Linked DNA regions of Accumulibacter sp.. The protein of the gene in region 2 binds, or shares a complex with, the protein of the main gene of each other region. Links are inferred from orthologs where the notes say so. Each region holds a gene or a part of one and is shown on either strand. Other genes may lie near its edges. The genes, in order: accD and V5B60_RS16235.

Region 1 (9,701 bases), 3.2 Mb from region 2 along the record:
AGCATGCCGACGACGGCGATCGTCTTCGCGGCGAATGGCAGCTCGGCGAGCTTCTCTGCCAGTCCGCTGACCGCCTGCGGGTTGTGCGCGACGTCGAGAACGACGGTCGGCCGCCCGGCGAGCACCTGGAAGCGTCCCGGCAGGGCGAGGTCGACCAGGCCGCGCCGCACCGCCTGCATGTCGACCGGCAGCCGCGGGCGCAGCGACTCGACGACAGCCAGCGCGACCGCCGCGTTGCGCAGCTGGCCAGCGCCGCGCAGAGCCGGCAGCGGGAGGCCCGCACGCCGCAGTCCGCCGCGACCCCAGAAGGTCCATTGCAGCGAATCGCCGAAATGGCCGAAATCGCGACCGAGGACCTGCAACTCGGCGCCGATCGCCTGCGCGTGTGCCAGCAGCGAGCGTGGCGGATCGGGATCGGCACAGAAAGCCGCCCGGCCGGCGCGAAAGATGCCGGCCTTCTCGAAGCCGATGGCCTCGCGGTCGCTGCCCAGCCAGTCGGTATGGTCGAGTGCGATGCTGCAGACGACGGCGCAATCGGGCGTGTAGGCGTTGACCGCATCCAGCCGGCCGCCCAGTCCGACCTCGAGGATCAGCACCTCGACCCGTTGTGTGATGAAGACTTCCATCGCCGCCAGCGTGCCGAACTCGAAGTATGTCAGCGCGATGTTCCCGGCAGCCTGTCGCGCCGCTTCCACGTGGGCGAAGGCCGCACAGATGAGGGCATCGCCTGCCGGTTGTCGGTCGACGCGAATGCGTTCGTTGTAGTTCAGCAGGTGTGGCGAGGTGTAGCAGCCGACGCGATGACCGGCGTGAGCGTAGATCGCTTCGAGATAGGCGCAGGTCGATCCCTTGCCGTTGGTTCCGCCGACGACGATCAGCGGGCACCGCGGGTCCTGCGCCAGCTCCTGGCGTACGCGCTGGACGCGCTCGAGGCCGAGTTCAATCCCCGCCTGGCCACGCGGATGGAGTTGCTCGAGGTGCGCCAGCCAGGGTGCCAGCGCGCGGCAGGCGAGCAGCCGCTCGTCGGCCGGCGCCGGGCTGTACGCGCCGTCGCTCACGTCATCCAGGCAAGTTTGCTGCCGGCCGCTTCTGCAGAAGTGCCAGCAGGGTCGCGACGCGCTCCTTCATTTCCCGCCGATCGACGATCATGTCGATGGCGCCCTTGTCGAGCAGGAACTCCGAGCGTTGAAAGCCATCCGGCAGGGTCTCGCGCACCGTCTGTTCGATCACCCGCGGACCGGCGAAGCCGACCAGCGCGCCGGGTTCGGCAATCACGACATCGCCGAGGAAGGCGAAGGAGGCGGAGACGCCACCCATCGTCGGATCGGCGAGAATCGAGATGAACGGCAGCCTCGCCTGCGCGAGACGCGTCAGGACGGCCGTCGTCTTGGCCATCTGCAGCAGCGAGAACAGTCCCTCCTGCATGCGCGCGCCGCCGGATGCGGTGACACAAATGAATGGTTCGCGGTTCTCGATCGCCACCCGGACGCCGCGGACGAAGCGTTCCCCAAGGACCGAGCCCATCGAGCCGCCCATGAACTCGAACTCGAAAGCGGCGACGACGGCCGGCAGCTTGCGGATCGTGCCGCGCATGACCACCAGCGCGTCGGTTTCACCGGTCGCCGTCGTTGCATCCCGCAGACGGTCGGGATACGGGCGGCTGTCGTGGAAGGAGAGCGCATCGACCGGCAGCACTTCGGCGGCGATCTCCGAGCGTCCTTCGGTGTCGAGCAGCAGGTCGATTCGCGCACGCGCCTCGAGCCGCTTGTGATGACCGCATTTGGGGCAGACATTGCGGTTGTTCGCCAGGTCACTGGCGTAGAGGACGGCGTCGCAGGCCGGGCACTTGCTCCACAGGCCCTCGGGCAGCGGTGACCGGCGGGCAATGCCGGTGTCGTTGCGTTTGATCTTCGGCGGCAGCAGCTTGTTCAGCCAGCCCATCATGTTTCTCCGGTGGCAGGTGCGGCGGCGTCGATCGCTTGACGGATGCCGCTGAGCACGGTCAGTACGTTGTCACAGGCGGTCGCGGCTGGGGATCGCTCGATCTCCTCGATCAGGCGGCTGCCGACGACCACCGCATCGGCGATGCGGGCGACGGCGGCGGCTGTCGCCGCATCACGGATGCCGAAGCCGACACCGACCGGCACGCCGGTGCGCGCCCGGATTTCCGGGATGCGGGCAGCAACCGCAGCGACGTCGAGCGTCGCCGACCCGGTGACGCCCTTCAACGAGACGTAGTAGATGTAACCGCTGGCGAGCGCGCCCACTTGGGCGATGCGCGCATCACTCGAGGTCGGCGCCAGCAGGAAGATCGGATCGATCGCGTGCCGCTGCAGGGCAGCGGCGAAGTCCGCGCTTTCCTCGGGCGGGTAATCGACCACGAGCACGCCGTCCACGCCAGCGGCGGCAGCGGCGGCGGCGAAGGACTCGACGCCCATCGCTTCGATCGGGTTCGCGTAGCCCATGAGAACGATCGGCGTTGCCCGGTCTTCGCCGCGGAAGGTGGCGACCAGTGACAGGACCTGGCGCAGGCTGACGCCCTTGGCCAGTGCCCGTTCCGATGCCCGCTGGATGGTCGGTCCGTCGGCCATCGGGTCGGAGAAGGGGACACCGAGCTCGATGACGTCGGCGCCTGCACGGACCAGCGTCTGCAGCAAGGGGACGGTCAAGCCGGGGTCCGGGTCACCGGCGGTGATGAACGGGATCAGCGCCTTGCGGCCTTCCCCCTGCAGGCGCGCGAAAACTTGCTCGATTCTGCCCATGGTCAGAACCTGATTCCCGACTTGTCGGCAACGGTGTGCATGTCCTTGTCTCCGCGACCAGAAAGATTCACCAGCAGGATGGCATCCCGCGCCAGCGAAGGCGCCAGCCGGCTGGCATAGGCCAGTGCATGGCTCGACTCGAGCGCCGGCATGATGCCCTCGATCCGGCACAGGTCATGAAAGGCCTGCAGCGCTTCCCCGTCGGTGACGCCGACATACTCCGCGCGACCGCTGTCCTTCAGCCAGGCGTGCTCGGGGCCGACGCCCGGGTAGTCGAGACCGGCGGAAATCGAGTGCGTTTCGATGATCTGGCCGTTCTCGTCCTGCAGCAGGTAGGTGCGGTTGCCGTGCAGCACGCCGGGCTGCCCGGCGGTGAGCGAAGCGGCGTGGCGTCCGCTGGCGATGCCCTCGCCCGCTGCTTCGACACCGATCAGGCGAACGCCGGCTGTGGCGAGATAGGGGTGGAAGATCCCCATCGCGTTCGAACCACCGCCGACGCAGGCGATCACGGCATCGGGCTGGCGTCCGCACTGCTCCTGCATCTGGCGGATGCATTCACGACCGATCACCGACTGGAAGTCACGCACCATCATCGGGTACGGGTGTGGGCCGGCGACGGTGCCGATGATGTAGAAGGTGTCGGCGACGCGCGTGACCCAGTCGCGCATCGCTTCATTCAGGGCGTCCTTGAGCGTGCGCGACCCGCTCTCGACCGGTACCACCGTCGCTCCGAGGAGCTTCATGCGATAGACGTTCGCCGCCTGCCGGCGGATGTCCTCTGCCCCCATGTAGACGACACACTCCATGCCGAAGCGCGCGGCAACGGTGGCCGTCGCGACGCCGTGCTGACCGGCGCCGGTTTCGGCGATGACGCGCGGCTTGTGCATGCGCCGGGCGAGCAACGCCTGGCCGATGCAGTTGTTGATCTTGTGTGCGCCGGTGTGGTTGAGGTCCTCGCGCTTGAGGTAGATCTGCGCCCCGCCAAGGCGCTCCGACCAGCGCCTGGCGTGGTACAGCGGGCTTGGCCGACCGACGTAGTGCTGCAGATCGTGTTCGAATTCGGCAAGGAACTGCGGATCGCGCTGCGCGGCAGCATAGGCTTCACGCAGCTCGTCGAGCGCGGCGATCAGCGTCTCGGCGACGAAGACGCCGCCGTACGGGCCGAAGTGGCCAGTGGCGTCGGGCAAATCATGGTCATGGACGGCCATCAACATACTCCTTGCGAGGGATTGCAGCAGGATGCCGGCACGGCATCAGTCGGGAACGGCAGGCTGACCTCGCCTCAAGTATGTCTGGCCAGGTGGTGACGCCAGCGCGTCCGCGTCCTGCCAGCAGAATTCGTGTGCATGCACAACCCCTTACGATGTCCTGCTGCCCGCTCCGCCGGAAGACCCCGCCGCACGCACCGCCGCGACGAAGGCGCGCATCTTGCCGGCATCCTTGATTCCCCTGCTCGCCTCGACCCCCGAGGATACGTCGACCGCGGCAGGTCGCAAGCGGTGCACCGCTTCGCCGACGTTGTCCACATCGAGACCACCGGAGAGGATCAGGGGCTTGCCCAGTGCTGCGGGCACCAGTGACCAGTCGAAGACCTTGCCGCCGCCGCCGTAGCCGTCGACGAAGGCGTCGAGCAGGATGGCCTGAGCCGACGGGAAAGCAGCTGCGTATTGTAACAAATCGAGCCCCGGTCTGACGCGCGCCGCCTTGACGTAGGGGCGGTCGAACTGGCGGCAGTAGGCCTCGTCTTCGTCACCGTGAAACTGCAGCAGGTGAATCGGAACCTGTGCCAGCGTTGCGTGAACCGTCTGCGGATCGGCATTGACGAACAGCCCGACGATGCAGACGAAAGGCGGCGCGTGTCCTGCCAGGCGGGCAGCCGTCGACGGGTCGACGTAGCGCGGACTCGGTGGATAGAAGACCAGCCCCAGCGCATCGGCGCCCGCCTGCACCGCCTGCTGCAGGTCCTGCGTCCGGGTGAGACCGCAGATCTTGATGCGCGGGCTCATGGCGTCGCTGCCGTTGCTGGACAAGTGACCGGCAGAAGCGAGAGGAAGTCGCTGGCGTCGTCGGTGGGCAGGCCCCATCGTGCCGGATAGTTCACGGCGATCAGGTAGAGGCCGGCGGCCGGGAAGGTCGGCGCTGCCAGGCGGCGGTCGCGACTCGCGAGCAACTCGCCGATCCACTGCGGGCGATGCCGGCCCTGGCCGATGGCGACCAAGCTGCCGACCAGGTTGCGCACCATGTGATGCAGGAAGGCGGTGGCGACAAAATCCAGTACGACGAGGTCGCCATGGCGGCGGATGTCCGCACGTTGCATGATCTTGACCGGCGAGATCGCCTGGCACTCGGCTGCGCGAAAGGCAGAAAAGTCCCGTTCGCCGAGCAGCATGGTGGCTGCCTCCTGCATGCGCTGCAGGTCGAGCGGGTGGTGGTGCCAAGCCACCCGCCCGTGCCAGGTTCCGGTTCGGTGCATGCGGTTGAGCAGGACGTAGCGATAGTGCCGGGATGAGGCCGACGACCGGGCGTGAAATTCGGCGGGAACCCGTTGCGCCCAGCGGACGGCGACTGCCGGTGGCAGGAAGGTGTTGGCGCCGCGCACCCAGGAATACATCGAGCGTTCCAGAGTGGTATCGAAATGGACGACCTGCCCCAAGGCGTGGACGCCGGCATCGGTACGTCCGGCACAGACGACGTGCAGCGGGACCCGGGCGAACTCCTGCAGGGCCTCCTGCAAGGCATCCTGGACCGTTCCTCCTCCCGGCTGCTGCTGCCAGCCGCGGAATCCGCTGCCATCGTACTCGACCGCCAGTGCGACCCGCATCTCTCAGGCCACCGCCAGCGCAAGCAGCGACAGCAGGCTGATCAGCAGCAGCGCCAGGAGCAGGTGGTCGAATGGTGAGAGGCCGCGATCGCTGAGTTCGAACACCTGCGGCTCGCCGCTGGCGGGTACGGCGAGCAGGGCGCGCCAGTCGCGCGGCCGCGGCAGGCGGTCCTGCATGTCGAGGGTCAGGAGCAGACGGACGAGAGCGCGATCGACATCGAGTCCGCAGCGGCGCAGCGGCGTCAGCAGGCGGTAGAAGCCGCTCAACATCTCGCGTGGCGGCAGGCGTTGCCTGAGCACGACGACCGCCATCAGCAGCAACAGCAGTCGCCCGGCATGGGTGCCGGCGTCGCGCAGCCCCTCCCGGCTGGGCGCGAGCGGGACGTTCCAGGCCGCATCGCCGGCTGTGCCCCAAGCCACGACGACGAGCAGCGACACGAGCAGCCAGCGGGCACGCGAGACGAGTTGCAGCCAGCCGCGCAAAGCCACCGTCCCGAAAACGGGAAGCACGATCAGGGCAGCCAGCAGCAGCTTCCCTGCAAGCAGCTGGATGGCAGCGACCCCGACGAACCAAGCGGCGAGAAGTATGCTCGGATGCATGTTCCTGCTCGACCTCCTGTCTCTGGTCGCCGCGCGTGGGCTACCGGTGTACGGTCAAGCGGGGTGGACTGTCTTCTCCTCTAGTCGCGCAGCGCCGCGAGGAGCGCCAGGGCTGTTTGCCTCTGTCCCGAATCACCTTCGTTGACGACTTCCTGCAGCAGTTCGCGTGCTCCTTCGGCGTCGCCCATTTCCTGATAAGCCCGGGCGAGGTCGAGTTTCGTTGCCACTTCCTCACTGGAGCTGATCTCGCCCTGCTCGGCCAGCGCCGTGGCCTCGCCGAAGCTCGGATTGACCTCGGTATCGGTCTGGTCGGCAGCGAAGTCCGGATTGACCACCGTCTCGGCCTGATCTGCGCCGAAAGAGAAGTCGAGCGCGCCCATCATGGACGGCGTGGCGCCTGCGGTGAGGGTCTCCGCCTGTCCGAGATCGAGCGAAATCGAGGACATGTCGAAGGCTGGATTCTGCATCGCCTCGCCGAGCACCGTCGACTCGGTGAGGCGGACGTCGAATTCCAACGCTTCCGCGCTTTCTGCAACGCCTTCGGGCCCTTCGTCCAGCGGCCCCTGGGGTTGCGTCGCGACCTTCCACGCGGGTTCGTCCGCAGCCGGCTCGCTGAGGTCGAACTCGAACTCGTGGCTCGCCCCGGACGCGCGTTCGCCTGCCGGTAGTTCCGGCGCGACCAGCATCGTGACCTCGAGCGCACTCGCATCGTCGATCAGCCGCGCAGCATCGCCGTGCTCGCCGGACGGGATGGCGTCCTTCGGCAGCGACGTCTCGAGGTCGAAATCGAGCGTCTGTTCGTGCTGTGGGGCAGCGAAGGCGAGCGTCGTCTCGAGCGCGACTTCCCCGGCATCGCTCGGTGTCATCAGACCGCCGCCGTCCCCGCCGAGGTCGAAGTCGAGTTCCTCGAGACTGGCAGACGATGCCTGCGCCACCACCTGATCGTCACGGGTGGGTGTTGCCGCCGCAGCGATCGCTGCCCCGCCGACCGCCGCCACGATTCCCGCCAGCTCCCCTGGTCTGGTGAGTGTGTCCTCGAGTTCTTCCGGTGGCATCGCTGCGCTTGCGACGACGGTGGTGGCGGGCATGGCGGCGGGCGGCATGCCGGCTGCCTCGGCCGCCGCAACCGGTTGGCCGAACAGTGGATTCTCCGGAGCCAGCTGCCGCCCCATGCTGGCAGCCTTCTCCCACTCCGGTCCAACGCCGCCGGTTGCCGCAGAGAGTTCCTGCGCCAAGGAGAGGAAGGGTTTGGCGTCGGCCCGTGCCAGGTAGATCTCCAGCAGCTTGAGATGGATGGCGTGGCGTCCGGGCTCCTTCTGCTTGGCTTCGAGCAGGATCTCCTCGGCCTGGGCGTCGCGCCCGTAAGCCATATAGACGTCGGCCTCGGCGACAGGGTCGACCTCGTCCGTGTCGATGCTCCCGGGTCCAGCCTGGCTGAAATCGGTCTGCCCGATCGAGTGCGAGGTGTCGACAGTCTGCCCGCCGGTGTTGCGGAATATCGACTTGTCGGCCACGCTCTCGCCGAATGGCGTCAAGCTGCCGGACGCAGCCAGTTCCGTTTCGGCGGCACCTTCGCGACGGCGTTTGTAGAACCAGTATCCGGCGAGCAGTGCCGCGATGCCGCCACCGCCGGCGAGGGTCACCGGATTGCCCAGAAGATCGGCGAGGAAGCCCGGTTCTTCCGCCGCTGGCGGCGGTGGGGCAGGTTTCGCGGCCGGCGGTTGCGGTGTCTTGGCTGCCTCCACAACCGGCGTTGGCGGCGGCGGTGGCGCGTCGACCCGCGGTGGCTGTGCCGGCACGGCGGGATCGGCCGGCTTCGCCTCGGCCGGTGGGCCTGCGGGCGCTGCTGCCGGTGCTGGTGCCGCTACGCCAGGGGCGGGCGTCGGGGGGGGCGTCGGGATTGCTGCGGGGGCGGCTGCCGTCACCGGGCTTGCTGGAGGCTGTGCGCCGGTTGGTGCCGGCGCCGGTTTGCCGGCAGACTGACGCTCGAGATCCGCCAGCGTCTGGCTCTTCATCTCGAGCAGTCGCTGCAGTTCGGCTACATTCCGCTCGAGCGTTGCCAAGCGTTCATTGGCGTCCCGGAGTGCCTTCTCCTTGGCGATCAGATCTTCGTCGCCGCGCTTCTGTGCTGACAGTGGTTTGGCATCCGCGGATTCGGTCTTCGAGACCTTGAGCTGATCCCGCGGCTCGACGGGTCCCGCCGCCTTGTCCTCGACCCGGGTACTGACCCGGCCGGCAGCCTGCTGCCTTGGACCTTCTTCCCGCGCCGGCGCTTCGGCAGCCGCGGCGCCGAGCCTCTTGCGATAGGTTCCCCAGTCGGCCGACTGGGCGACGATGACATTCTGCGCCTCGCCCTTCGGGATCGCCTCGAGCGCTGCCCGATCAGGCACCGAGAGCACCTTGCCGGCCTTCAGGCGGTTGATGTTGCCTTGGTCGAAGGCATCCGGGTTGGCCCGGAACAGCCCGAGCAGCATCTGGTCGAGCGACACGCCTTCCGGCTTCAGTTCGCGCGCGATCTGGCTCAGGGTCTCGCCACGCTTGACCTCGTGGGTCGCCCCGCCGTCGTTTGCCGGTAGCCGCTGTTCGCTGGCACGCGGCCGTACCGCTCGCGGCGCGCGCTCTTCGCTGGGCCGACTCTCGGCGGGCGGGCTGACCGCTGCGAGCGGTCGTGCAACGCTCGGCGCCGGTGCCGTGCGGGCGGCGAACTCCGGCGGATCGAGGAGGAACGTGTACTCGCGCAGAAGGCGGCCCGTCGGCCAGTTGAGTTCGACGAGGACATCGACGAAGGGTTCGTTGATCGGCCGGGCCGACGTCAGCCGGATGACGGCCTGGCCGTTCGGGCGCTTGTCGACATTCACGGAGAGACCGGAGAGAGTCGAGCTGTACTCCACTCCGGCCTGCTTGAACGCCTCCGGTGAGGCGATCTGCGCCTTCAGGCCAGCCAGTTCCTCGCGGCTGGCAAAGACCTCCAGCTCGGCGCGCAGGGGTTGCCCGAGTCCCGAGAAGACGGTCAGCTTGCCCAGTCCGGCCGCATGGCCGGGGAGCGGGAAAACGGCGAGCGCCAGCGAAGAGGCCACGGCGCAGACGGAAGTCCGCAGTCTGAGCTTTCGTGCTGTGTGAGGTAGTTTTTTGGCCACGGCGCCACCCTGAGCGTCCAGATCGGAATTAGAAAAGTAACATCATGAGGTTAGCCATGCAAGCCAAACATGTTTCTCGCCCTGCGCTGGCTTCGGGCCGGAGACCCGTCTGACCGGCGCGAGGGCGGCGAATGCGGCGCCCCCTGGCGCTCAGTCATCGAGCAGGATGCGCAGCATCCGCCGCAGCGGTTCGGCCGCACCCCAGAGCAACTGGTCGCCAACGGTGAAGGCGGCGAGGTATTCCGGACCCATCGCCAGCTTGTGCAGGCGACCGACGGGTATGGTCAGGGTGCCACTGACAGCGGCCGGCGTCAGCTCGCGCTCCGTCGCCTCGCGCTCGTTGGCCACCACCTTCACCCACGGGTTGCCCTGCGCGACGAT
Region 2 (15,299 bases):
ACCTCGTACATCTTCTGCGTATAGAGGTTGGAGATCGGGTTCTCGGTGCCATCGACGACGCCGGTCTGCAGCGCCTGATAGACCTCCGAGAAAGCCATCACCTGCGGCAGCGCACTCAGTGCACGGATTTCCTCCTCGAGCACCTTCGACGACTGGATGCGCAATTTCTTGCCCTTCAGGTCGGCCGGGGTCTTGATCGGCGTGTTGGCCGAGAAGGACTTGAAACCGTTGTCCCAGAACGCCAGCCCGACGACCCCCTTCGGCTCGAGCTTCTTGAGCAGGCTCTGGCCAACCGGGCCCTGCGTCACCTTGTGCAGTTCCTCGTAGTTGTCGAAGATGTACGGCAGATCGAAGAGCTCGAATTCCTTTACTCCGAGCGGACCGAACTTGGCCAGCGAGGGGGCGAGCATCTGCACCGCGCCAAGCTGCAGCGCCTCCATCTCTTCCTTGTCCTTGTACAGCGTCGAGTTCGCGTAAACCTCGACCTTGACCTTGCCCTTGGTCAGCTCGGCTGCGCGCTTGGCGAAGTACTCGGCGGCAAGTCCCTTCGGTGTATCGTGTGCGACGACGTGGCTGAACTTGATGACGATCGGCTGCTGGGCGACGGCTGTGAACGGGGTTGCGGCCAGCGTGCAGGCAGCCAGACCGAAGAACAGCTTGGCAAGTCTCATGTTTTCTCCTCCTTGGGAATGATGTCGAATTGATGACGACCGGTACGGCAGCGGCGACTATCACAGAAAGCCGCGTGCGCGAAAATTGTGGAAATCCGCAATGCGCCGGCGGAGACGGTCGCGCGGCCGTCTCCGGCCGAGGACTGGTGGTCGAGGAGTGCGGGCCAGGGATGGGCGGCAAGTGGCGAACTTGGGTAAGATGTCCGCCGATGAAGCAGGTCCACCTACCCTACCAGTACGACCGGCGGCGGCCACCGCCGCTCAGGTGGTCGACCTGGTATCTCTTCGCCCTCAAGCTGGCGACCGGATTGCTGCTGATCCTGCTGATTGCCCTGCTCTGGCTGCTGCATCGCAACGAGATCGACGAGCAGCGCTCGGCGCTGATCGCCGACGTCCTCTGGCTCGAGCAGACACTGCGCTTCCATCTCGAGGGAAACGCCGAGCAGTTCCAGCAACTGGCACTCGACCTGACGCGCGCGGGCAGGCCGGCGGAACTGTTCGACCTGCGCGCCCGCCACCTCCTGCGCAACAGCCCCGAATTGCGCCAGGTGCTGTGGCTCGATGCGACGGCGAAGGTGCTGCACGGCATGCCGACGCTGACGCTGCCGCGGGTCATCGACGAGGCCTTCGGCGACAATCCGGTCAGCCGCTCGCTCGAACTCGCGCGACTCGGCAAGCCGATCTACAGCGACGCCTTCCGCACCATCGAGGCCGCGCAGTTCGAGGTCTATGTGCCGATCTTCGCTGACGGCGCGTACCGCGGCGCGCTGCTCGCAGTGTATTCGCTGAACGGGCTGCTCAAGCACCAGATCCCGTGGTGGTTTGCCGAGAGGTATCAGGTGCGGGCGGTCGACGGCAACGGCAGCCTGCTGGCGAGCAAGTCGCGCATCGACGCCTCGCCGACGACGCTGACCCACCCGATCAGCCTCGACCCGCCGGGCTACGGTGTGACGCTGCAGGTGACCGCGTACCGCAGCCCGGGCAACCTGGCGCAGACGCTGATCGCGACTCTGGTGATCATCCTCGCGGCGGCGGTCTTCTGGAGCCTGTGGGCGGTACGCGGGCTGATCCAACGGCGCGTTTCGGCAGAACAGGCGCTGCGCACGGAGTACGCCTTCCGCAAGGCAATGGAGGATTCGCTGATGGTCGGCATGCGCGCCCGCGACCTGGAGGGTCGCGTCACCTATGCCAATCCCTCGTTCCTGCGCATGGTCGGCTTCAGTGCCGAGGAGCTGATCGGCAGGGCGCCGCCGATGCCCTACTGGGCGCCCGAGGAGATGGAGCGGACCCTGCAGGTGCACAACCACATCCTGCAGGGGAACGCACCGCACGAGGGCTTCGAGATCCGACTGATGCGCAAGGATGGCAGCCGCTTCGATGCGCTCATCTACGAAGCGCCGCTGATCGATGCCGACGGCCGGCAGACTGGCTGGATGGGGTCGATCATCGACGTCACGGCGCGCAAGCAGGCCGAGGAGGTCGCCCGCCAGCAGCAGGAGAAGCTGCAGGTGACCGCCCGCCTGGTGACCATGGGCGAGATGGCCTCGACTCTGGCGCACGAACTCAACCAGCCGCTGGCGGCGATCACCAGCTACAACGCCGGCTGCCTGAACAAACTCGACTCCGGCAACTTCAACCCGCTGCAGATCCGGGAAGCGCTCGGCAAGCTGGCGGTGCAGGCGCAACGCGCCGGCCAGATCATCCGCCGCGTGCACGATTTCGTCCGCAAGAGCGAGCCGAAGCTCACGCCCTGCGATCTCGCCGAGGTGATCGACGACAGCGTCGGCTTCATCGAGGCGGCGGCGAGGAATCGCGGCGTCCGCATCGTGCGCGAAATCCAGGGCATGCGGCCGGAGTTGCTGGCCGACCCGGTGATGCTCGAGCAGGTGCTGCTCAACCTCATGCGCAACGGCATCGAGGCGATGGCCGGCTTGCCGGCCGAGCGCCGACGGCTGACGGTGAGGCTCGGGCAGGTCGACGCGCAGATGGAAATCCGCGTCATCGACCGTGGCCCCGGCATCCCACCGGAAGCGCTCGAGAAACTCTTCACGCCGCTCTTCTCGACCAAGGCCGACGGCATGGGAATGGGCCTCAACATCTGCCGCTCGATCATCGAGTTCCACCACGGCCGCCTGTGGGTCGAAGCCAACCCGGAAGGCGGTTCGGTCTTCGTCATCACCCTGCCGATCCACCGTCAATGACGCCCTGTGCCCACCTGATCGACGACGACGACGCGATCCGCGACTCGCTCGCCTGGCTGCTCGAGTCCTGCGGCGTCGCCTGCCGGAGTTATCCGTCAGCCGAGGACTTCCTCGCCGAGTGGCTGCCCTCATGCACCGGCTGCATCCTGCTCGACATCCGCATGGGCGGCATGAGCGGACCCGAACTGTTCGACGTTCTCTGCGAGCGTGGCTGCCGCATGCCGGTGATCTTCCTGACCGGCCACGGTGACGTGCCGATGGCGGTCGCGGCGCTGAAGAAGGGCGCCTTCGACTTCGTCGAAAAGCCGTTCAACGACAACGAACTGGTCGACCGGGTCGTCGAGGCGCTGAAACTCGATGCGAACCAGCGTCTCGCCGCCGCCGACGCCGACTCGCTCAGTGCGCGCCTGAGCAGCCTGACGACGCGCGAGCGCGAGGTCATGGAACTGGTTCTCGCCGGCAAGCTGAACAAGCTGATCGCCGACGAACTGCAGATCAGCATGCGCACCGTCGAGGTGCACCGCGCCAATCTCTTCGACAAGATGGGCGTGCGCACCGCCGTCGAACTGGCGCAACTGCTCGCCGGCAAGCGCTGAGGACGAGCGCCCGCGCCAGCGCCGCAACGCGGCGCGTGCGGCGATCCGATGGCAGGGACTTCAGCGGCCGAGGAAACGTGGCTTGCGTTTCTCGGCGAAGGCGGCCAGCCCCTCCTGGTAATCGTGGCTGTCGTAGACCTCTCGCCGCAACCCCTGAATCCTTTCGAAGAGCTCCGGAGTGACCGAACGCGCGCTCGAGAGGAGGCGAAGCTCCTCTTTCATGACGGCAATGCTGAGGGGCGAATTGGCGACGATCTGTTCCGCCAGCCGGTAGACGAAGGCTTCGATCTCCTCCGTCGGCCGCACGTAGTTCACCACACCGAGGTTCAGCGCCTGCGCCACCGGGATCGGCTGCGCGGTGAACAGCATCTCCTTCGCCACCGGCAGCGGGATCATGTTCAAGACGGTCAGCAGCCCCCCGAGGTTGTACGGAACGCCGAGCTTCGCCGGCGTGATGGCGAAGGTGGCCTCAGGCGTCGCCACGATGAGGTCGCAGGCCATCGCCACCTCGCACGCTCCGCCCCAGACGCCGCCCTCGATGAGGGCCAGCACCGGCGCCGGGTATTCCTGGATCGCCCGGATGAGAACCCGCAGGGGGTCGCTCCAGCCGAGGGGATCGCGGCCGCCGGCCGGCAACTCGCTGACATCGTGCCCGGCCGACCAGACCTTGCTGCCGGCGGGAGCGCGCAGCACGATGGCGCGCATCGCCTGCTCACGAAAAGCGCCGAGTGCCGTCGTGATCTCGCCGATCAGCGCCTCGCTCAGCGCGTTGCGGCGCGCTGCGTGGTTCATCACGATCGTGCCGACCGCATCCCGCGTTTCCGTAATGATCAGTGCCACAGAATCCCCCATCGCCCGCCGAGCAGGCCAGGACTACGACAACTCCACCTGGGCGCCAAGCTCGACGACCCGGTTTGGCGGGATCTTGAAGAAGGCGGTCGCCGTGTCGGCATTGCGGAACATCCAGGTGAACAGGATCTGCCGCCAGTATGCCATCCGCGCACGCCCGGAAATCGGCATGGTGACGACCGTCTCGCGCCCCAGGAAGAACGAGGTCTCCATCATCTCGAACGGCAGTCCCATCGTGCTGCATCGTTCGAGCACCCGTGGCACATCGGGATCGTCCTTGAAGCCATAACGAACGAATACCCGGTAGAAACCAGCCGGCAGCGACTCGATGCGGATGTTCTCGTCTTCGACGTGCGGCACGTCCTCGGTCACCACGTTGAGCAGCACGACCCGCTCGTGCAGGACCCTGTTGTGGTAGAGGTTGTGCAGCAGAGCCCGCGGTACCCCGTTGGGCTCGGCGGTCATGAAAACGCCGGTGCCATCGACGCGATGCGGTCCGCCCGCTGCCAGGCTGTCGATGAAGGGTTCGAGCGGCACCGAATCCCTCTGCAGTCTTTCGTACAGGAGCTTGCGACCGAGCCGCCAGGTCGACAGCAGCGCGAAGACTGTGCAGCCCAGCGCAAGCGGGAACCAGCCACCATCGAGAATCTTGATCACATTCGCCGAAAAGAAGGCGAAATCGACGACGACGAAGAAGGCGAGAAAGAGAATGGCACGGCCCAAGCCCCATTGCCACAACGCACGCACGACGACGAAGGCAAGGATGGTATCGATCATCATCGTCAGGGTGACGGCGATGCCGTAGGCAGCCGCCAGGTTGGACGAGGAGCGGAAACCGAGGACGACGATGATCACCGTCAGCAGGAGCAGCCAGTTGATGTTCGGCACGTAAATCTGGCCCTTTTCCCGCTCGGAGGTGAACTTCACCTGGATGCGCGGACAATAGCCCAGCTGCATCGCCTGGCTGGTGAGCGAAAAGGCGCCCGAGATCACCGCCTGCGAGGCGATCACGGTCGCCATCGTCGCCAGAACCACCAGCGGGATCAGCAGCAGTTCGTCCGGAACCAGCAGGAAGAAGGGGCTCTCGATCGCTTCCGGGTCGGCAAGGATCAGTGCGCCCTGACCGAGATAGTTGAGGTAAAGCAGCGGAAAGACAAAGCCAAACCAGGCCCACTTGACCGCCCGGTGGCCAAAATGCCCCATGTCGGCGTACAGCGCCTCGCCGCCGGTGATCGCCAGCACCACCGAACCGAGCGCCAGGAAAGCCATGCCGACATTCTCGACGCAGAAGGACATGGCGTACCAGGGGTTGATCGCAGCCAGCACCGCCGGGTGCTGTACCACGTTCCACAACCCCAGTCCGCCCAGCGTGGCAAACCAGAACATCATCACCGGACCGAACAGCGCCCCCACTGCCGCCGTGCCGTGTCGCTGAAAAAAGAACAGCACGACCAGGATGGCCGTGGCGATCGGCAGCACGTAAGGCTTGAGCAGTGGCGTCGCGACTTCCAGTCCCTCGACTGCCGACAGCACCGACATCGCTGGAGTGATCACCGCATCACCGTAGAACAGCGCCGCGCCGAAGATGCCGAGCGCAGTCACCAGCCAGAGGACGGCCGGAGCGGCGTTCGCCGTGCGCAGTGCCAGCGCGGTCAGAGCCATGATGCCGCCCTCGCCCTTGTTGTCGGCACGCATGATGAACAGGACGTACTTCAGCGACACGGTGATCGTCAACGCCCAGAAGACCAGCGAGAGGATCCCGAGGACATTGGCTTCGGTGACCGCCAGCGGATGGTGGCCGCCAAACACCTCCTTCATCGTATACAGCGGACTGGTTCCGATGTCGCCGAAGACGACACCCATCGCCGCCAGTGCCGTCGTCGCCAGTCCAGTCTGCTCGCCGTGCGCCGTCGCCGCAGTCATGTGCTCTCCGAAGAAAAAGGAGAAAAAGAAGAAGAACACGAGCCGCGCTCGCATCCCCGGAGTGTCCGGTCGACGCCGCCGGTGACCTAAGCCAGTCGCAAGAGCCGCAGTATCCCCGCCTCTTGGGGCCGATTTGTGCATCGCACCACGCGGCGCGATTGTACTGCGCCCGCAATGGGCCAGCAATGCTTTCTCTCGGGTTGGCGCGCGATGCGCCGCCTGCGCCCACGGCCCCGGCCACGGCTCGCTCGACCCACCTCATGCAGTTCCGGCCGGCGACTCCAGACCCTGCTCGATTCGCTGCCGTGCGCCGCTCTGCAGGGCGATCACGATGCCGGCCTCCCCGGGGGCACAGGCGAACGCCGCATCGACGCCGAGGCCTGCCACCCAGGCGACGCGTTCGCCACAGCACAGCAACGGCAGGCGGTCGCGTTCCCAGGGCGGCACCCCGGCCTCCTGGAAGAGCTTGCGCAGGGGGCGGCGCGGCCGCCGCGGGTCAGGCTGCAATGCCTCGCCACCGCTCCTCGTCCGCAGGCAGACCACATCCCCGGCAAGCAACCGGCGGCTGATGCCGCCGCCAGTCGCTGCAGCGAAGTTGAGCCGGTCGGCGCCCCAGGAAAGTTGCGCCTCGCCGCGCCATGCCAGCGGTAGGGTGGGGATCGGTGGCCGCTGGCGAACGACGTGGATCTCGTCGCGATAGACGTGGAGCGCGCCGTCGACGGTGGCGATGCAGGTGGCCGCGGCCGTGTCGGCGCTCGCGAGTTGCCGTAGCGCCTCGTCGAGCCAGCGCGTCTCCGGCGCCCGCATGCCTGCGCCATGCAGTTCATGCCGCAGTAGATTGCGCGCTCGCGCCGTGCTCAAGAGATTGAAGCGCCGCAGATCGATCCGGCCATGCGCGCCGACGACCAGCAAGCGGTCGATCGCGGCGAGTTCGTCGAGCAGTTGCGCTGCCTCGGCGAAGTGGCCGGCGGCGCGCGCCAGCGCCTGTGCGGCAGCTGGAAACTGCTGCGCGATGCACGGCAGGACCTCGTGCCGCAGGTGGTTGCGGCGCAGACGAAGGTCGGCGTTGCTCTCGTCCTCGACCCAGGACAGCGCCTGTTCGCTCGCGTAAGCGGCGATCGTCGCCCGCGACAGGCCGAGCAGCGGCCGGATCAGCCGTGGACCGGCAGCCTGGCTTCTCTCGTCGGGCATGCCGGCAGCGCCGCGCACGCCGGCGCCGCGCAGGAGCCGGAAGAGGACGGTCTCCGCCTGGTCGTCGCGATGCTGGGCGAGCGCCAGCCAGTCCGCCTGGCAGCGCGCGAAGACGGCCTGTCGCTGCCGCCGCGCCGCCCCTTCGATCCCCTCGCCGCTGCCCAGGGGCACCTGCACGCGCCCGATCGCCAGCCCCACGTCGAGCCGCCGGCAGAACTCGTGGCAGAAGTCTACCCAGGCGTCCGCATGCGGACTCAGGCCGTGATGGACATGCAGCGCCGAAAGTTCACAGTCCAGCCCTGCGGCGCGCAGCCGGCTCAGGGCGTGCAACAGGACGACCGAGTCGAGACCACCGGAAAGCGCGACGCAGACGCGGCGGCCGCGCGCCAGCCGCGGTGCGATGAAACGCCCGACAATCGCTGCCAGGGTGGGTTCGACCGTGGCGTCCCTCCCTCCGGACGGATCCGCTCCGCGCGTGGCGCGACCGCTCGGCAACCTCGCCGGATCCCAGCCGTACTCCGGCTCAGCCGGGCTGCAGTTCCCTGACCGCCCCGTACGACAGGATACGGTCAAGGCGTTGCTGCAGGAGGTCTGCCAAGGGGACCTTCCTGAGTTGCTGCAACGAGGCGCGCAGCGCCTGCCGCAGATTCTCCGCCATCGCGGCGTGGTCACGGTGCGCGCCGCCGATGGGTTCGGGGACGATGCGGTCAACCAGCCCGAGCGACTGCAGGCGCTGCGCCGTGATGCCCATGATCTCGGCAGCCTCGCTGGCCTTCTCGGCGCTCTTCCAGAGAATCGACGCGCAACCCTCCGGCGAGATCACCGAGTAGGTCGCATACTGCAGCATCTGCAGGACGTCGCCGACACCGATCGCCAGCGCACCGCCCGAACCGCCTTCGCCAATCACCGTGACGACGATCGGCACCTGCAGTTCGGCCATCACGTACAGGTTGCGCCCGATCGCCTCCGACTGGCCACGCTCTTCGGCATCGATGCCGGGATAGGCGCCGGGCGTGTCGATGAAGGTCAGCACCGGAATGCCGAACTTTTCGGCCAGGCGCATCAGGCGCAACGCCTTGCGGTAGCCTTCCGGCCGCGGCATGCCAAAGTTGCGGAACAGTTTCTCCTTGGTGTCCCGGCCCTTCTGGTGGCCGATGACCATCACCGATTCGCCGTCGAGCCGCGCCAGCCCGCCGACGATCGCACGATCGTCGGCAAAGGCGCGGTCGCCGTGCAGTTCCGCGAAGTCGGTGAAGATCAGGTTGAGGTAGTCCAGCGTGTACGGCCGTTGCGCATGCCGCGCAACCTGGCACACCTGCCACGACGTCAGGCGGGAATAGATGTCACGGGTGAGCAGCCGGCTCTTCTCTTCGAGTCCGTCGATCTCTTCGGAAATGTCGACCGCCGACTTCTCCTGTGCGGAGCGCAGCGCTTCGATCTTGCTCTCCAGGTCGGCAACCGGTTGTTCAAAGTCGAGAAAGCTGGTTTTCATCGGGCCCGGCCGGAGCGGCGTGCAGGTGGGTTGTGAGGGCTGCGATTGTAACCCGAAAAGCGGCAGCCTCGCCGCCGCCCCGACCCCGGATGCACACCGCGAGCGACGTGGACGCCGTCGCGCGTGACGGCATCCCGGCGGCCAGGCCGATCACTCCTGCATTGCCAGGAGTTCCCTGTCGGCATAGCCGAGGCGGAAGGCGAGCACGCGCGCCACCCCCTCGATGAGCTGGAAGGCGAGTCGCCGGTGCTGTTCGCGCAGCAACTCGAAATCCTCGCGGCGAAGCACGTAGACCTCGCTGTCCTCGGTAGCGGTGGCATCGGTGCTGAAGCGCGCAGCGTGCGTGATGAACGACATGCCGCCGACGAAATCGCCCCGGCCGTAGGTCAGTCGATGACGGCTGAGGCTGGTTCCCGGGACAGGTACCGAGATGCGCACGGCGCCCTTGCGGATGAGGAAGAGCTGGTCGGCGGCGTCGCCGGTCGAAAACAGTCTCTCGTCGCGCGGCACCACCCGCCGTTCGAGACGCTCGACCAGGTCGACGAGCGCGTCCTCCTTGACGTCCTTGAAGATTTCCATCTCCCAGACTTCCAGCGGCGGCAGTTCGGCGCTGCGCTGCGGGCTTTCGCCAAGCACCTGGTCCTCGATCCACTCGACAGCGTCGTCCATTTCCCGGAAGACCTTGACCTGCGGGCTGTCATTGGTGAGATCCATCTGCGCGAACAGCTCGGCGATGTTGCGTCCGTTCGGCAAGGTGTGCGTCAGGCTGCTGAAGATGAGGAAGGCGCCGCGTTCGCTCAGCGAGTCGCGAATCTGGCTCAGCAGATGCACGGCTGTGACGTCGACCGACTGCACGCGACGCATGTCGAGCAGTACGTACTGGCGTTTGCCGAGTTCCGGTTCGAGCGCACTGAACAACTGGTCCTTGGTGCCGAAGAACAGGCTGCCCTGCAGTTCGAGCATGATCGTCTGCTCGCCACGCCGCTCGAGCAGATCCATCTCGTGCCCGAGACGCACGCGCTTCGAAAAGCGGTTGCCGCCCTCGACCTTGTTGCGGATGATCGTGCTGCCGAGTTGTTCGCGGATGAAGAGGAACATCGCCAGCGCGATGCCGACCGCCGAGGCGGCGATCAGGCTGTAGGCCAGGGCGACGATGACGACGACGACGATGACGACGAAATCGAGGATCGTCCACGGCGACTGCAGCAGGTGCAGGCTGTGGTGGTCGATCATGCGCACGCCGACGACCAGCAGGATGCCGGCCAGCGCCGCCACCGGGATCCAGGCGATGAACGCTCCGAGCGCAAGGAAGGCCACCAGCGCCAGTACACCCTCGACGATTCCCGAGACGCGCGTCTGCCCGCCGCTCGCCAGGTTGACCAGCGTCGCGCCCATCTGGCCCGCTCCCGGCATGCCGCCGGCGCAGGCCGAGACGACGTTCGCGGCTCCCTGCGCCACGAGTTCACGGTTGGAATCATGTCGGCTGCGCGTCAGCGCATCGAGCACGACCGCCGTCTTCAGCGTATCGATCGACAACAGGACCGCGAGCGTCAACGCGGTGCCCATCAGGTTGCCGATCTGGCTCAGCTTGAGTTCGCCGATGTCGCGCCAGCGACCGGTGATCGCCTCGAGCATGCTCGAGGCCGAGCCGCCAAGCGAGCCGATGATGAACTTGTTGCCCTCGAGGACGAGCAGCGACTCATCGACGAAGTGTGCCAGCCCGAAGTAGGTCGCGATGCCGGCCAGCAGGCCGAGGATCGCTGCCGGCACGGCGCGGGTCAACCAAGGCGCGCCGACCATGACCACGGCCGTGACGCCGCCGATCAGGGCGCTCTGCCATTGCCAGCTGTCTGGCGAGATCAGCGTTCGCCACAGCGGAACATTGCCGAAGACACCCAGGAACTTCGGGATCTGGCTGCCGATGATGATCAGGCCGACACCGGTCAGGTAGCCGCTGACGACGGGAAAGGGGATGTACTTGATCAGGCTGCCGATCCCCATGAAGCCGAGGAGGAGCTGGATCACTCCCGCCACCAGTCCGAGCGCGGTGAGCATGAGGACGATGAACACGGGATCGACGTCCTGGCGCACCAGTTCAATGGCGAACGCCGAGAGCACGGCGGCTGCCGGTGCACAGGGGGCCGTGATCAGGCGGTTGGTACCGCCGAGGGCCGGTGCGACGAGGCCGAGGGCCGTCGCGCCGAGAATCCCGGCCAGGGCACCCAAACCGGCATAAGCCGGGCCGATCGAAGCATAGATGGTGACACCGAAAGCAATCGCCGAAGGCAGCGCGACCAGCATCGCCGCCAGCCCTCCCCAGAAATCGCCGATCAGTTTGTCATTCTTGGCCGTCATCGCCAGTTCCATGGCCCCACCTCCCCGTCCAGCAAGCCGCATGTTGCAGAAAAGCCTGTCGCAGTCTCCCTGTCTTTGCCGCGCAAAGACTGATGATTCCCGAGAAAACCACTCAGGAATGGGTCATCCTAACACGTCTCGAGCTTCCATTGCCCAATATGGCGCACGAAGAGCGCATCATTCAGGCCATCTGCACATGTTTCGTGCGCCGGCATTGGGTCGAGAGTGTGCTGCCCGTTTGCGGCAAGGGACCAGACCGGCGCTCGCGGGCTACGGTAAGATGAGCTGAACATGATGATTCGAGGGAAGCGGCAGGTGGCAGGCATCTTTCTCGGCGAAGCAGCCGAAGACCGCGAGACGGCTGGCGCCGTCGCCAGTCATTTCGTGGCGCCTGGGCTGCCGCGTCTGATGGGAGCGCAGGATTTCGGCCGGCATCACCTGGCTGCAGTGAAGCAGAAGGAGCGCCGACGATGAACCCACCCGACCTCATTCCTGGCGGGTGGCAGCGGCCCGGTTTCCGGCTGTTGCTCGCCCTTGCCTGCGTGGCATTGATCGCCTGCCAGACCCCAGGGCAACACGAGGTCGGGCAGCCGGCACGGACACCCACGGCAGCGACGCCGGTCGGCTTTGATGAAGCCATTTCCAAGGCGGCCAGCGACTTGTTGCGCACCACGCAACTGCCACCAGCCAGTGGTCCGCGGCAGGTGCTGCTGATCGACCCGCCGGTCGACGGAGTGACCGGCAGCCAGTCGGCCGCCACCCGCTCGATGGAGCAGAAGATCGTCGACCTCGTGCGCCGTGATCACCCACAACTGGCAGTGCAGACCTTCAATGCCAGCAACCTTGCCGGCCAACCTCTGGTGCTTGTCGGCACGTTGACGCCGATCAACGACCGCAGCGGCCAGCCGGGCGGGGAGCGCGACGCCTTCCGCGTCTGCCTTGCGCTCGCCGACCTGAAGACTGGCCGGGTCATCGGCAAGAGCGTGGCCCGCGCGCGGCCGGACGGGGTGCAGACGACGCCCCTGCCCTTCGACGCCGACAGCCCCGCATGGACCCGTGACCCGGCGATCGATGCCTACATCAGGACCTGTCAGGGCAGCCAGGCAGGCGACCCGATCAATCCGGTCTATACCGCGCGGATCATGGCTGCGGCGCTGCTCAACGATGCCGGCAACGCCTACAATCGCCGCCGCTACCAGGAAGCGCTCGAGCTCTATCGACGTGCGCTCGACACCGCCGGCGGTGACCAACTGCGCGCGCACAACGGCGCCTATCTGTCAGCCTGGAAACTGAAACGGCGCGACGAGGCGACCCAGGCCTTTGCCCGTCTGGTGGACTATGGTCTCGCCAATCGGCAGCTCGCTCTCAAGTTCCTCTTTCGCCCTGGGTCGGCCCAGTTCATCACCGAAGGCCAGATCAGCGGCCCCTACCCCCTCTGGCTCAATCAGATCGCACGACGCACCGTGGAGAACAGGGCCTGCCTCGAGATCGTCGGCCACACCAGTCGCAGCAGCGACGAGCCGACCAACCAGCGGCTGTCGGTTCAGCGGGCGCAGGCGATCAAGGACCGTCTCGCCGGCGCCGAGCCGCAGCTCGGCAAACGCACGCTGGCGAGCGGCGTCGGTTCCCGCGACAACCTCGTCGGAACGGGAACCGACGATGCCGGTGACGCCCTCGATCGACGGGTCGAGTTCCGCGTACGCGATTGCTGATGCCGCCGCCTGCGCCTGTTGCGGCCGGTCCGGGGCAGAGGCTGCAAGGAGCCGGCGCTCAGAGGCGACGACGTCCGCGCCGACTCAGCAGCAGTGCGCCGATCCCGAGGGCGCCCAGAAGCAGCGATGCGGGTTCCGGAACCCGCTCGGGGAACGCGCGGATCTCGCCCCCGGGAAAGGCGCTGGTGTGGATGTTGAAGTAGGCGGTGCCGGCATCGAGCCCGGCAAGAAGCGCCGTGCGCGCACCGGCAAGGGTCCCGCCGCCGAAGTTGTTGAAGAACGCGGCAGTATCCTTACGGTAGCCCGCCATGGCGTGCGCCGTCGGCGCAGCCACTGGCGCGCGTTGCCTGCCGCGCCACTCGCCGCTGCGGCTGTTCACAGCGGTTGCCGCGTGCCGTAAAGTCGTGCCCTGGGTCACCGGCGGCGACCGGTGACGATGCAACACGGTCGTGCACCGGCGGCGTCGCCCGCAGCGTTCCCCGCGCTCACTGGGAGTTGCTGCAGTCGCCGCCGTAGCCGGCTCGCCAACCACCAACAGGAGCAGAAGATGGCTGAAGACCTCATCACGGACAAGGACCTGCCGCTGCGCGAGGATATCCGCTGCCTTGGCCGCATCCTCGGCGATACGCTGCGCGCGCAGGAGGGCGAGGCGAGCTTCGATCTGGTCGAGCGCATCCGCGTCAGTGCCATCCGCTTCCATCGCGACGATGACAGCAACGCGCGCCAGGAGCTGACAGCCATTCTCGACAATCTGTCGCGACAGCAGACGCAGACGATCATCCGCGCGTTCAGCTACTTCTCGCACCTGGCGAACATCGCCGAGGACCAGCATCACATCCGCCGCTCACGCGCCCATCTCGTCGCCCGATCGCCAGCGCACGAGGGCAGCCTGGCGCACGCGCTGCAGCGTGCGGCAGAAGCAGGAATCGATGCGACCTGCCTGCGGGGCTTCTTCGAAGAGGCGTCGATCGTGCCGGTGCTCACCGCACACCCGACCGAGGTGCAGCGCAAGAGCACCCTCAACGCCCAGCGCGAGATCGCCGAGTTGCTGCTGCGGCGCGACCGAGGCCAACTCACCCCGGACGAACACGACGCACTCGACGAGGCACTGCGGCGCGCGGTTCTCGGCCTGTGGCAGACGCGCATGCTGCGCAACACCCGCTTGCTGGTGCTCGACGAAGTGATCAACGGACTGTCCTACTACGACTACACGTTCCTGCGCGAGTTGCCGCGCCTTTACGGCTGGCTCGAGGATCATCTGGCGACTGCCCACGCGGGACTGCGCAACGCCGAACTGCCGGCCTTCCTGCGCCTTGGAAGCTGGATCGGCGGTGACCGCGACGGCAATCCCTACGTCACGGCAACGGTGACGCGCGAGGCGCTGCGCCTGCAATCGGCGCGCGCGCTGCGCTTCCATCTCGACGAGGTGCACGCCCTCGGCGCCGAGCTGTCGCTCGCTGACGGCTTGGTCAGCGTCTCCGAAGCGCTGCAGGCACTCGCTGCGCGCTCACCCGATGCTTCCGCCGCGCGCAGCGATGAGCCGTACCGACGCGCGCTGACCGGCGTGTACGCGCGCCTGGCGGCGACCGCGCGCCGTCTCGACGGCATCGAACCGGAACGGCATGCGGTCGGCGAAGCGGCGCCCTATGCCGACGCCGGAGAATACGCCGACGAGCTCGACATCCTCCACCGCTCACTGGTTGCCAATGGCTCGGCGCTGCTGGCACGCGGCCGCCTGCGAGACCTGCGGCGGGCGGCACGGGTGTTCGGCTTTCACCTGGCGTCGCTTGACCTGCGGCAGAACTCGGAGGTGCACGAGCGCGTCGTCGGCGAGCTTCTGGAAACGGCGATGCCCGGCACCGCCTACCGCCAGCGTGACGAAACCGGGCGTGTCGGCCTGCTGCTGGCGGAGATCGGCTCGGCGCGCCCGCTCTCCTCGCAGCATCTGACGTACGGCGAGGAGACGCGCGATGAACTCGAGATCTTCCGCACGGCTGCCGCGGCACAGCGGGCCTACGGTGCGCAGGCGATCGAGAACTACATCATTGCCAAGACCGACGGCGTCTCCGACCTGCTGGAAGTAGCGCTGCTGCTGAAGGAATGCGGTCTGCTGCGGCCGTCGGCGCGGAGCCTGGCAGTGAACATCGTTCCCTTGTTCGAGACCATTCCCGATCTGCGCAACTGCCCGCGGATCATGGATGAGCTGCTGTCACTGCCCGCCTACCGCGAGCTCCTGCACAGCCGCGGCGACCTGCACGAGATCATGCTCGGCTACTCCGACAGCAACAAGGATGGGGGCTTCCTGACTT

Evidence for each region.
Region 1: the proteins of V5B60_RS16235 (region 2) and accD are in contact, whole or in part, in a solved structure (PDB 8UXZ), measured with the Escherichia coli proteins. The link is inferred for Accumulibacter sp. from one-to-one orthologs.

The regions. Positions count from the first base shown.
Region 1 is NZ_JAZKUG010000001.1:468,938-478,638, reverse strand. What follows is about bases 1-2,949. They hold accD (acetyl-CoA carboxylase, carboxyltransferase subunit beta), read right to left. Parts: upstream 1,942-2,949; coding sequence 1,060-1,941; downstream 1-1,059. Other genes in these bases: trpB (tryptophan synthase subunit beta), read right to left, coding at 2,765-2,949; trpA (tryptophan synthase subunit alpha), read right to left, coding at 1,941-2,762; folC (bifunctional tetrahydrofolate synthase/dihydrofolate synthase), read right to left, coding at 1-1,058. In the rest of the region: more of trpB, read right to left, coding at 2,950-3,970; V5B60_RS02145 (phosphoribosylanthranilate isomerase), read right to left, coding at 4,121-4,768; tRNA pseudouridine(38-40) synthase TruA, read right to left, coding at 4,765-5,583; V5B60_RS02135 (hypothetical protein), read right to left, coding at 5,587-6,183; V5B60_RS02130 (FimV/HubP family polar landmark protein), read right to left, coding at 6,264-9,260; asd (aspartate-semialdehyde dehydrogenase), read right to left, coding at 9,471-9,701.
Region 2 is NZ_JAZKUG010000001.1:3,704,801-3,720,099, reverse strand. The notes cover bases 6,940-9,791. They hold V5B60_RS16235 (acetyl-CoA carboxylase carboxyltransferase subunit alpha), read right to left. Parts: upstream 8,924-9,791; coding sequence 7,955-8,923; downstream 6,940-7,954. Other genes in these bases: V5B60_RS16230 (SulP family inorganic anion transporter), read right to left, coding at 9,074-9,791; tilS (tRNA lysidine(34) synthetase TilS), read right to left, coding at 6,940-7,926. In the rest of the region: V5B60_RS16265 (TRAP transporter substrate-binding protein), read right to left, coding at 1-671; V5B60_RS16260 (sensor histidine kinase), read left to right, coding at 881-2,872; V5B60_RS16255 (response regulator transcription factor), read left to right, coding at 2,869-3,468; scpB (methylmalonyl-CoA decarboxylase), read right to left, coding at 3,529-4,308; V5B60_RS16245 (potassium transporter Kup), read right to left, coding at 4,342-6,240; more of tilS, read right to left, coding at 6,499-6,939; more of V5B60_RS16230, read right to left, coding at 9,792-11,278; V5B60_RS16225 (hypothetical protein), read left to right, coding at 11,570-11,752; V5B60_RS16220 (OmpA family protein), read left to right, coding at 11,749-12,990; V5B60_RS16215 (CHRD domain-containing protein), read right to left, coding at 13,049-13,300; ppc (phosphoenolpyruvate carboxylase), read left to right, coding at 13,538-15,299. UniProt on the Escherichia coli protein: Component of the acetyl coenzyme A carboxylase (ACC) complex. First, biotin carboxylase catalyzes the carboxylation of biotin on its carrier protein (BCCP) and then the CO(2) group is transferred by the carboxyltransferase to acetyl-CoA to form malonyl-CoA.